Regions from separate parts of the Arthrobacter sp. BG5 genome, predicted to be linked through region 2. Evidence: riboswitches for the same ligand, from Rfam matches in the RefSeq annotation. Region 2 holds a riboswitch; the other holds the start of a gene.

The links. A riboswitch is a leader RNA that binds a small molecule or an ion and turns the genes downstream of it on or off. The one in region 2 is predicted to bind cyclic di-AMP.
Region 1: another riboswitch for cyclic di-AMP. It lies ahead of AC1MBE_RS12185 (aggregation-promoting factor C-terminal-like domain-containing protein); the one in region 2 lies ahead of AC1MBE_RS13045 (M23 family metallopeptidase).

Annotation. Positions count from the first base shown of each region.
Region 1 is NZ_CM155268.1:2,619,981-2,625,399, forward strand. Features, by position in the region: gene AC1MBE_RS12170 (phosphatase PAP2 family protein) at 1-621, shown strand, start outside; gene upp (uracil phosphoribosyltransferase) at 634-1,269, shown strand; gene AC1MBE_RS12180 (glyoxalase superfamily protein) at 1,403-1,780, shown strand; gene AC1MBE_RS12185 (aggregation-promoting factor C-terminal-like domain-containing protein) at 1,922-2,674, opposite strand; cyclic di-AMP (ydaO/yuaA leader) riboswitch at 2,673-2,855, opposite strand; gene AC1MBE_RS12190 (HAMP domain-containing sensor histidine kinase) at 3,148-4,698, opposite strand; gene AC1MBE_RS12195 (response regulator transcription factor) at 4,720-5,419, opposite strand, start outside.
Region 2 is NZ_CM155268.1:2,807,017-2,812,435, forward strand. Features, by position in the region: gene AC1MBE_RS13030 (MFS transporter) at 1-835, shown strand, start outside; gene serC (phosphoserine transaminase) at 863-1,993, opposite strand; gene AC1MBE_RS13040 (iron-dependent transcriptional repressor DtxR) at 2,322-3,014, shown strand; cyclic di-AMP (ydaO/yuaA leader) riboswitch at 3,135-3,378, shown strand; gene AC1MBE_RS13045 (M23 family metallopeptidase) at 3,383-4,201, shown strand; cyclic di-AMP (ydaO/yuaA leader) riboswitch at 4,349-4,507, shown strand; gene AC1MBE_RS13050 (NlpC/P60 family protein) at 4,772-5,419, shown strand, end outside.

The DNA of each region.
Region 1 (5,419 bases), 190 kb from region 2:
GCGTTCGTCACCGGCTTCACCAACATTGGCGGCGGCATCGGCATGCCGATCCTGGCCAGCATCCTGACGGCATGGCTGATCTGGGTCTCCCGGACCTGGCGGCCGCTGATCCTGATCGGGGGCGCCGCCGCCGCGTCGATTACCGCCACGACGGTAGGCAAAAAACTGATCGGCCGGACCCGCCCCGACCACGCCGACGCGGTGCCGCCCTACGAGGATTCGCCGTCGTTCCCCAGCGGCCACACGCTCAACACCACGGTGGTGATCGGGCTGGTGGTCTACCTTGCCTGCCTGCAGGTGCAGCGCACCATTGCCCGCGTGGGTTTCATCACGGCCGGCGCGGTGTTCATCTTTTTGATGGGCATGAGCCGCGTCTTTCTGGGCCACCACTGGATGACCGATGTGATCTTCGGCTGGGCGCTGGGACTGGGCTGGGTGGGAATCGTGATCCTGGCCCACCGGCTGTTCCATGTGCTGCGGCACCGCGAGCACACCGGCCCCGCGCCGACGTTCGACAACGAGGCGCACCTGCGCGACCCCGCCCCGGACGACGCCGCCGCTGGTGCCGCCGCCGACGCCGATACCCCCGGCTCCGCGGGACGGTCCTCGGCGTCCGGGTGATAGTTTTGACCCATGCGCACTCTCGTTGTGGACCACCCGCTGGTCGCCCATAAGCTCACCGTTCTGCGGGACAAGAACACCCCGTCCCCGGTCTTCCGCCAGCTCACCGAGGAGCTCGTCACCCTCCTAGCCTACGAGGCAACCCGGGACGTCCGCACCGAACCGGTGACCATCGAGACGCCGGTCAGCACCACCATCGGCACCGCGTTCACCAAACCCACCCCGCTGGTGGTCCCGATCCTGCGCGCCGGGCTCGGCATGCTGGAAGGCATGACCAAGCTGGTCCCCACCGCCGAAGTGGGCTTCCTGGGCATGGCCCGCGACGAAGAGACGCTGGACATCATCACCTACGCCGAGCGCCTGCCCGAGGACCTGACGGACCGCCAGATCTTCGTGCTGGACCCGATGCTGGCCACCGGCGGCACGCTGCGCGAGGCGATCAAGTTCCTCTTCAAGCGCGGCGCCTCCGACGTCACCTGCATCTGCCTGCTGGCCGCCCCGGAGGGCCTGGCCAAGCTGGAGGAAGAGCTCTCGGACGCCAACGTGACCATTGTGCTGGCCTCCATCGACGAGAAGCTGAACGAGAAGTCCTACATCGTGCCCGGCCTGGGCGACGCCGGAGACCGCCTGTACGGGATCGCCGTCTAAGCCGCACCGTGTAGCGCCGAAGGTCAAGGCGCCGCCGGTCCAGGGCCGGGCGCATGCACGCACCGCCGGTCCCGTTCACGGCCTTCGAAGGTCAAGGGTTCCGGCGGCCTGCGTCCGGGACTAGCCTGTGCCCATGGACTGGAAACTTGAACTCGTGTTCGTCCCCGTGTCCGATGTGGACCGGGCCAAGGACTTCTACGTGAACAAGGTTGGCTTCAACGCCGACTACGACGAACGCCCCTCGGACGGCATCCGGTTTGTCCAGCTGACCCCGCCGGGCTCCGGCTGCTCGATCGCGATTGGCGAGGGCCTCAACGATGCCCCGCCCGGAACCGCCCCCAGCCTGCAACTGGTGGTCAACGACATCCAGGCGGCGCACCGGCAACTCAAGGACAACGGTGTGGACGTCAGTGACGTCGACGTCCAGGAGTGGGGGCATTTCGTGTACTTCGCCGATCCCGACGGCAACAAATGGGCGGTGCAATACATCCCCAACCGTTCCGCCGGCTAGGCGTCCGCTACTGCCCGCAGGTGGGTGCCACTGCCCGCAGCCGGCATTGGGGCACCGTGCCGTGGCCGGCACAAGAAGACCCCGGATCCTGTGGATCCGGGGTCTTCTTCTAGCGGGCCCAAGGCCCGCGGTGCGTGTGGTTTAGTACCAGTTGTTCGCGTAGTGGAAGTTCAGGGCGCCGCACGGTGAGCCGTAGCGGTCCTGCACGTACTGCAGGCCCCAGTTGATCTGGGTCCGGTAGTTGGTCCGGTAGTCAGCGCCGGCGCTGGCCATCTTCTCGGCGGGCAGGGACTGCACCACCCCGTAGGCGCCGCTGCTGGGGTTCGTGGCCGTGGTCTTCCAGTCGGATTCCTTGGTCCACAGCTTCAGCAGGCACTGCATCTCGCTGGCTGCCCAGCCGTGGGCGGGCAGTTGGGCGGCGGCATAGGCTTGCGCGCCGGCGGGGTCGTCGACGGCCACCGGCTTCGCCGGAGCGGGCGCCGGGGCCTTCACGGGCTTGGCCTTCGGGGCCGGGGCCTTGGCAGCTGGTTTGGCCGGGGCTTTCGCCTTGGCGGGCGCGACCTTGGCCGCCTGGGCCTCCACGTTCGCGGCGGCCGGGGATGCAGGAGCGTTGCTGCCGACGCGTTCGAAGTCCAGGGTCTGCAGCGACGCGGCAGTGTCCTTGGCCGCGTCGGCGGTGTGCGCGGCCGTGCCGGACGCTTGGCCCGCGGCGCCTGCCCCCAGCAGGACCGCAAAAGCGGATAGCACGACGGCGGCGCGCTTGCCGTTTGTCCTGAGGCCGGCGCGGGACAGGGCCGAAGTGCGCTTCGCCGGCTCGGCCCGGTGGCGGGCGCTCTCGGCGTCGGACGTGCGTTTAGCGCCTTCTGGGCGCGCGGGAGCCTTGAATTCAGTCATGTTCGCCTCTCAACGCCTACGGAGTTAGCTGTCGGGTTCGGATGCGAAATCCGGCCGCACGGAATCTCGACGTGGCGGCTTAACCCCAAGGGTGCATGGATGCAGAATGCCCGGGAACTCTGGGTTCCCCGTCTCTGCCTGGTCCATGGGAATCCGGGAAGCGGCAGAGTTTGGCGTCAGCCCGGATATGCGGCTAGATCGATGACCGCACCCTAAAACGGTACCGGACTTCCAGTCAGATGTCACATTTAGGTAACGGCACACCCCCGCGGCGGAGTGGCGTCTTGCCTTCGGGTCCGTGGCGGGCAGGCCCGTTTCGACGGTTCCCTGCGGCTTCGATGGTGCTAAGCGTCGGACGGGCACGGAACCGTCGAAACGGCGGGGCGGGGGTGTGCGGACCACCCGGGAGTTGCGTGTCAGCCGGGTCCGGTGCGGTCAGGATGTGTTGCGGGGGCTGTGGAAGTCCGGACCGGCTACGCCGTCGGCGGCACCGCGGGCAGCCGGACGGCGAACTCCGTCCGGCCCGGCCGGGACGTGACCTCGACGGTTCCCCCGTGCGCCGCCACGATCGACTGCACAATGGACAAGCCGAGGCCGCTGGTTCCCTCGGACGCCGCCGTCGCCACCGCCGTCGTGCCCGCCGTCGCGCCCCCAGGACGGGGCGACGGGCGGGAGGCCGATCCGGCCGCCGGGTTGGTGCGTGCGGCGTCGGCCCGGGCAAAGCGGGAGAAGACGCGGCCGAGGAATTCGGGGGCGATGCCGGTGCCGTTATCCGTCACGGTGACCACGGCGCTGCCGTCCGCCGACCGCGTGACGCCCGTGACCACCTTCGTCCCCGGCTCCGTGTGCTTGCGGGCGTTGGAGAGGAGGTTGGCGATGACCTGGTGAAGCTGGGCCGCGTCGCCGCGCACCAGCACGGGCTCGCCCGGGAGTTCCAGCTGCCAGATGCGGTCCGGGGCCATGACTTTTTCGTCGCTCACCGTCTCGACGGCCAGTTGGGTGAGGTCGACCTCGGTGAGCTTGAGCGGCTGCCCCTCGTCCAGGCGCGCGAGCAGCAGCAGATCCTCTACCAGGGTGGTCATCCGCTCGGACTGGCTTTGGACCCGGGCCAGGGACTTTTCCCCGTCGGGCGTGAAGTGTTCGGTCATCCGCATCAGCTCCGTATAGCCGCGGATGGCGGTGAGCGGTGTGCGGAGCTCGTGCGAGGCGTCGGCCACGAACTGCCGCACCTTCATCTCGCTCTCCTGCCGCGCTTCAAGGGCGCTGGAAACGTTCTCCAGCATCTGGTTCAGCGCGTAACCCACGCTGCCCACCTCGGTTCCCGGATGGGCGGCCGACGCCGGCACCCGCACCCCCAGCGCCACCTCGCCGGCGTCCAGCGGCAGGCGGGAGACCTTGGTGGCCACCTCGGAGAGCTGTTCCAGCGGCTTCATGGTGCGGCGGATGACGGCGGTGCCGGCGAGGCCGATCAGGACCAGGCCGCCCGCGGACACCACCCCCAGGGTCCACACGAGCGAGGCCAGCGTGTTTTGTTTTTCCGCCAGCGGGAGTCCGGTGACAATTATGTCGCCGTAGGGGGCCCGTACCGCGGTCAGCCGGTAGTCGCCGGCCGAAAGGCTGCGGTTCACGGGCGCACCGTCCGGGGTGAGCGCCAGGAGGACGGCGTTGTCCGCCGAGGAGAGGCTCTCGCGGGTGGCGTCTCCGGCGAGGAAACCGGCGCTTGCCACGGTGCCGTTCAGCACGCGTGCGTTGAGCGTGCCGATGCCCTGCCCCCGGGCCTCGAGGGGGTCCGGGCGGCCGCCCGGGTTGTCGGATTCCGGCCGGCCGAACTCGCTGGAACGGTGCGCGGCTCCCGCGAGCTGCCTATCGAGCTGCTGGGTGAGGAAGACGTCCATCGAGGCGTAGCTGAACACCCCCACCGCCCCGCAGATGGCCACGAGCAGTCCCATGGCGACGAGGACCAGCCGGGTGCGCAGGTGCCACGTGGACGGGTTGCGCCAGTCGTGCCCGGGTACGGGGGTCACGCCGGAAAGTGTGGGCACGGATCAGTCCGCCGGTTTCAGCACGTAGCCGGCGCCGCGCACGGTGTGGATCATCGGTGCGTGCTTGGCGTCGATCTTCTTACGGAGGTACGAGATATAGAGCTCCACGATGTTCGCTTGGCCGCCGAAGTCGTAGTCCCAGACCCGGTCCAGGATCTGGGCCTTGCTGATGACCCGTCTGGGGTTTTCCATGAGGTAGCGCAGCAGTTCGAACTGTGTGGCGGTCAGATGCAGTTCCTCGCCGGCCCGTGTGACGTCCCGGGTGTCGACATTGAGCACCAGGTCACCCACCACGAGTTCGGCGGTGTCCATGGCGGCGACCCCGGAGCGCTGCACCAGGCGGTGTAGGCGAAGCAGGACCTCTTCCATGCTGAAAGGCTTGGTGACGTAGTCATCGCCGCCGGCAGCCAGGCCGGTGATGCGGTCCTGGACGGCGTCCTTCGCGGTGAGGAACAGCGCCGGAACTTCCGGCGCGAACGCGCGGATGCGGCTGAGCAGTTCGACGCCGTCGAACCCGGGGAGCATCACGTCCAGGACCAGCACGTCGGGGCGGAAATCCTTGGCGAGTTTGACCGCGGCCGGGCCGTCGGCCGCCACGGCGACGGACCAGCCGGCCATCCGGAGCCCCATGCTCATAAGCTCGGACAGGCTGGGCTCGTCGTCCACCACCAGGGCGCGGATGGGGGACCCGTCCGGGTGCGTC
Region 2 (5,419 bases):
CTTCCTGGTCAACACCGTCACCTTCCTGGCCCTGTTGCTGAGCCTGGCCAAAATCCCCACCGCCTCGCTCCGGCAGCTGCCGCGGGCCCCGGCCGGAAAGGGCAGGATCCGTGAGGGCCTGCGCTACGTGCGGTACCGGCCGGACATCGTTGTGGTGCTGGTGGCCGTGTTCATTGTGGGCACCCTCGGCCTGAACTTCGTCCTCTTCATCGCCGCCATGGTCGGCACCGAGTTCGGCCTGGATGCCGGTGCCTTCGGTCTGATGAACTCGATCATGGCGATCGGTTCCGTCGCCGGCGCGCTGCTCTCCGCCGGGCGCGGCCGGCCGCGGATGCGCGTGATCTTCGGCGCGGCCGGTGCCTTCGGCCTGACCTCAGGCCTCGCCGCGCTGGCACCGAACTACTTCTGGTTCGGCGTCGCGCTGGTGCCGGTGGGGCTCTTCGCGATCACCATGATGACCAGCGCCAACGGCTACGTCCAGACCACTACGGACCCGGTGATGCGCGGCCGGGTGATGGCCCTGTACATGGCGATCTTCATGGGCGGCACCCCCATCGGCGCGCCGCTGGTCGGCTGGGTGGCAAACGTGGCCGGCGCGCGCTGGTCCATGGGCGTCGCTGCGGCGGCCGGCGTGATCGCGGCCCTGATCGGCATGGTCTGGATCGCCCGGGCGAAGCAGCTGCGGATCGCCTTCAACCGCAGGGCCCGCGGCCTGCGCTACTTCCGGGTCGTCCCCGGCAACGCTCTTCGGGAGGAAAACCGGGCGGAAAACCGGGCGGAAAACCCGAACGGCGCCGCCCGGGAGGAAAACCCGGACGACGCCGTCGGCCGCTGATCCGTCCCGGCAGGGACGGCGGCGGCGCTACTTCTTGAGTTCGCCGACGACGAAGTCGATGCACTCGAGCAGCGCGGAGACGTCGTCCGGCTCGATCGCCACGAAGGTGGCGATGCGCAGCTGGTTCCGGCCCAGCTTGCGGTACGGCTCGGTATCCACCACGCCGTTGGCGCGCAGGACCTTGGCGATGGCCGCGGCATCGATCGAGTCGTCGAAGTCGATCGTGGCAATCACGTTGGACCGGTCCTCGGCCCTGGCCACGAAGGGGGTCGCATAGGAGGAGGCCTCGGCCCAGCGGTAGATGCGGCCCGCCGAGTCGGCGGTCCGCGCGGCGGCGAAGTCGAGGCCGCCGTTGGCGTTGAGCCACTGCACCTGCGCGTCCAGGGTCACCAGGGTGGCCAGCGCCGGAGTGTTGTAGGTCTGGTTCAGCCGCGAATTGTCGATCGCGGTCTGCAGATCCAGGAAGTCCGGAATCCAGCGGCCGCCGGCTTTGATCCGGGCGGCGCGCTCCAGCGCTGCCGGGGAGAACAGCCCCAGCCAAAGGCCGCCGTCGGACGCGAAGTTCTTCTGCGGCGCAAAGTAGTAAACGTCGGACTCGGCGACGTCCACGTCCAGGCCGCCGGCGGCGGAGGTGGCGTCCACCAGGACGAGGGAACCGGCATCGGCGCCGGGCACGCGCTTCACCGGCGCGGCGACCCCGGTGGAGGTCTCATTCTGCGGCCAGGCGTAGGCGTCGACGCCGGCCTCGGCCTGCGCCTCGGGGCGGGTGCCGGGCTCGGACTTGATGATCGAGGATTCGGCGAGGAACGGTGCCTTGTTGGTCGCCGCGGCGAACTTCGAGCCGAACTCGCCGAAGGACAGGTGCTGGGCCTTGTTCTCCACCAGGCCGAAGCTGGCGATGTCCCAGAACGCCGTGGACCCGCCGACGCCGAGGATGACCTCGTAGCCGTCGGGGGCGCGGAAGAAGTCACTCAGACCGGTCCGGACCGACCCCACCAGGTTCTTCACCGGCGCCTGGCGGTGCGAGGTGCCGAGCAGCTTCGCCGACGCCGCGGACAGGGCCTCCATCTGCTCCGGCCGGACCTTGGACGGCCCGGCGCCAAACCGGCCGTCCTTGGGAAGGAGGTTCGCGGGGATGGTGATGCTGGTGTCGCTCACAGTGGCTCCAATTTTTCGGCTGGGTGCGTGGCGTGGCTCGGACGGGCCCCGCGCCGGATTCGGCCGGACCCGCTCTATATTCTGCCCGACGGCCACGGCCGGGCGGGAAAACCGTCCGTCACAGTCCGGTCATTGACGCGGACGCGGGAACCGGACACGCGGCCGGTTCCGGCGTCGGAAGCAGGTCCACGGAAGAGCGGACAAATTATCCGGACTAATTCAAAATAGGCTAGGCTGTGCGGTGACGTACGGCGGATCTCGCCGGGGCGCATCCTGCACGCTGTACGGTGGGAATGACGCAAGGACGGCGCTCGAGGAGCTGAGCTGAATGACGGATCTGATCGACACCACCGAGATGTATCTTCGGACCATCCTGGAACTTGAAGAAGAGAACATCGTCGCCCTCCGCGCCCGCATCGCCGAACGGCTCCGTCATTCCGGCCCCACCGTTTCCCAGACCGTCGGACGGATGGAACGGGACGGACTCGTGGTTGTTTCCGGGGACCGGCACCTTGAACTGACCGACACGGGCCGGAAACGCGCCATTGAGGTCATGCGCAAGCACCGCCTGGCCGAGCGGCTGCTCGCCGACGTGATCGGACTCGACTGGGCGTACGTCCACGAGGAAGCGTGCCGCTGGGAGCACGTGATGAGCGAACGCGTCGAACGCCGCATCTTCGAAATGCTGGACCACCCGACCGTCTCCCCCTACGGGAACCCGATCCCCGGCCTCGCCGAACTCGGCGGGCTCCCGACGGCGGAACGCGGCGGGGTGGTCAACCTGCTCGAGGCGATGGCCGGCTACGGCGCGGATTCACGGATCACCGTGAACCGGCTGGCCGAGCCGATCCAGGTGGAGCCGGAGCTGCTGGTCCAGCTCGACGAAGGCGGAATCCGTCCCGGAGCCAGGGTGTCACTGGAGCGTGTGGGAGAGTACATCTCGGTCCGGGTGCCGGACATTGAAGGCGCGCTCGAACTGCCGCCCGAGGTCGCCGCCCACGTGTTCGTTACGCTCGGGTAACCTCGGCTCCTCCTGTATCCGCGGACCCGCTGTCACGTTATGCACAGGCGAGATAACGGAATTATTACCGCTTGCCTTAATCCCCTATAGTTGATGACTAGCACCGATACTAAAGCGTTATCTGATCCGAAGCCGAGCTCTGCCAGCGGACCAGTAAGCGAGTCACCTTCTGGCAGAGGCGGGGGAACCACAACCGGCTGCTGATTCAGCAGCCTTGGGGTGAAGTCCGCTAGCGGCGAGCAAACACCATGAGGGATCCGCTGAGGACGCCCCTGTGTCTGGATGCTTGCACCGGCGGACCGGGTCTTTGATCTCTCTGACCCGAATCCGACAGCTAACTTCGCAGGCTATCCAGAGAGGAACCCTTCTTGACCACCCAGACCGTCAGGGGCCGCCGTCGTGCGACCGGTCCCGCTCCGGAGCCGCGCCCGGCCGCCGTCGTTCTCACCGAGCGCCCGCGCGATGCGCACCGCGACGAGCGCCGCGGCCGGCGCAGCCCGTTCCGCCAGGTAACCGACTTCGCCGCCGTGAGCGGTGTGGGTCAGAAGGCCGGCATCGCCCTCGCGGCCACCGGTCTGGTCCTCACCGTCGCCGTTCCGGCCACCGGCCCCGTGATGGCCACCGAGGCCGGCAAGGCTGGCTCGGTTTCCGCCGCAGCGCAGCCCGAGGTCAAGGCAGCGGCCGCCGAAATCAACTTCAACCGCACGGCGGTCACCACCAAGGGCGACCCGGACAGCAAGCTCAAGCAGCTGCTCAGCGCCCAGTCCGTGGGCACCATCACCCGTGCGGCCTCGGCCGGCAGCCTCGGGGCCCCGCTGGACGCCATGGTCACCGCGTCGCCGTTCGGCTACCGGGTCAGCCCCATCACAGGCGCCGTTGGCGAATTCCACCGCGGCCAGGACTATGCCGCGCAGTGCGGCACCGCGGTGCACGCCGCCGCGAGCGGCACCGTGACTTTTTCCGGCTGGCACCCCTACGGGGGCGGCAACCGGGTCGTGATCGACCATGGCAACGGCCTGGAGACCACGTACAACCACTTATCGTCCTCCAACGTCCACGTGGGCCAGCAGGTCTCGCGCGGCGATGTGGTGGCGATGAGCGGAACCACCGGCGCCTCCACCGGCTGCCACCTCCACTTCGAGGTGATGGTCAACGGGGAAGTCGTTGATCCGCTGGGCTGGCTCTAAGCCGACCCGAGGGACGACTCGCATTTCTGTGACACGCCGTGATCTGAATGTGACATTGAGTCCCAACTGTTGTACCGTATGAAGCACGCCAACTTCTCCGAAGTTGGCGCTCTTGAGTGGATTGCCTAACTCTGCCACCGCTCAAGGTCCGTTCGCATGACATCGTCTGGCAGGGGCGGGGGAACCAATTTTGGTCTTCGCAAGAAGACCTTGGGGTTAAGTCGCAAAGCTTCCCAGGAAGCGGAGCGGCCGGGTGACTCCCATCCGAATCCGACAGCTCACCTCGTAGGCATTGGGAGAGGCTACTTTCGTGTCTTCACGCCACAATGCTGCGCGTTTTCGCGCTGGCGAGGCTCAGTTGAGCCCGCTGAACTCCATGCTCCGCGTCGCCCTTGCCGGCGCCCGGGCTGGATCACGCAACGCAGTTCCCGCTTTTGGCGCGTCTTCGCAGTACACCCTTCGCTAAGAAACCCGTTTCGGGGCGATCCGGCGTACCCCCAAGATGCCGGAGCGTCCTCAGTCCCGCCTGCAAGCAGTGCGGACACTTAGGATCACGAAAGAGAGAACTAAATGACTACTCGTGCAAACATTGCACGCCACCGCGCGGAGGTCACCAAGACCAACTCGCTGGCTGTCATTGCTAAGGCCGTCGGCGACAACGCCGGTGGTATGGGTCGTCAGGCCGCGGTTATCGCTGCAGCCTCCGGCCTGGTTCTGACCAGCGGTATCGCAGCCAACGCTGCCGAGACCAACGTTCAGCGCGAATCGACGTCCGCTTCCGCCATGGAAGTACAGTCCAACGCTCCGGCCACGATCTCCGCGGCCTCCACCATCGCGATCTCCTACGAGAAGCCCGCGGTCAAGACCGCGCCGGGCCCCGTCGTCGAGGCTCCCAAGCCCGTCGTACAGGTCCAGGAAGCCAACACCGACGCAACCGCGCCGGCAGCGGGCTCCACCGCCACCGCCACCGCCGGCACCGGCGCTGCGACCACCGCCTCCGTGGCGACCAAGGCTCCGGCCGCGGTCAGCGGCATGGGCGCTTCGATCGCCGCCGCTGCCTACGCGCAGATCGGCGTCTCGCAGGACTGCACCATGCTGGCCACGAACGCACTGGCCGCCGTCGGCGTCAACTACCATGGCTGGCCGGCAGGTTACCTGTCCCTGGGCCGCACCGTGAGTGCTGCCGAGGCCCAGCCGGGCGACCTCGCTTATTACCAG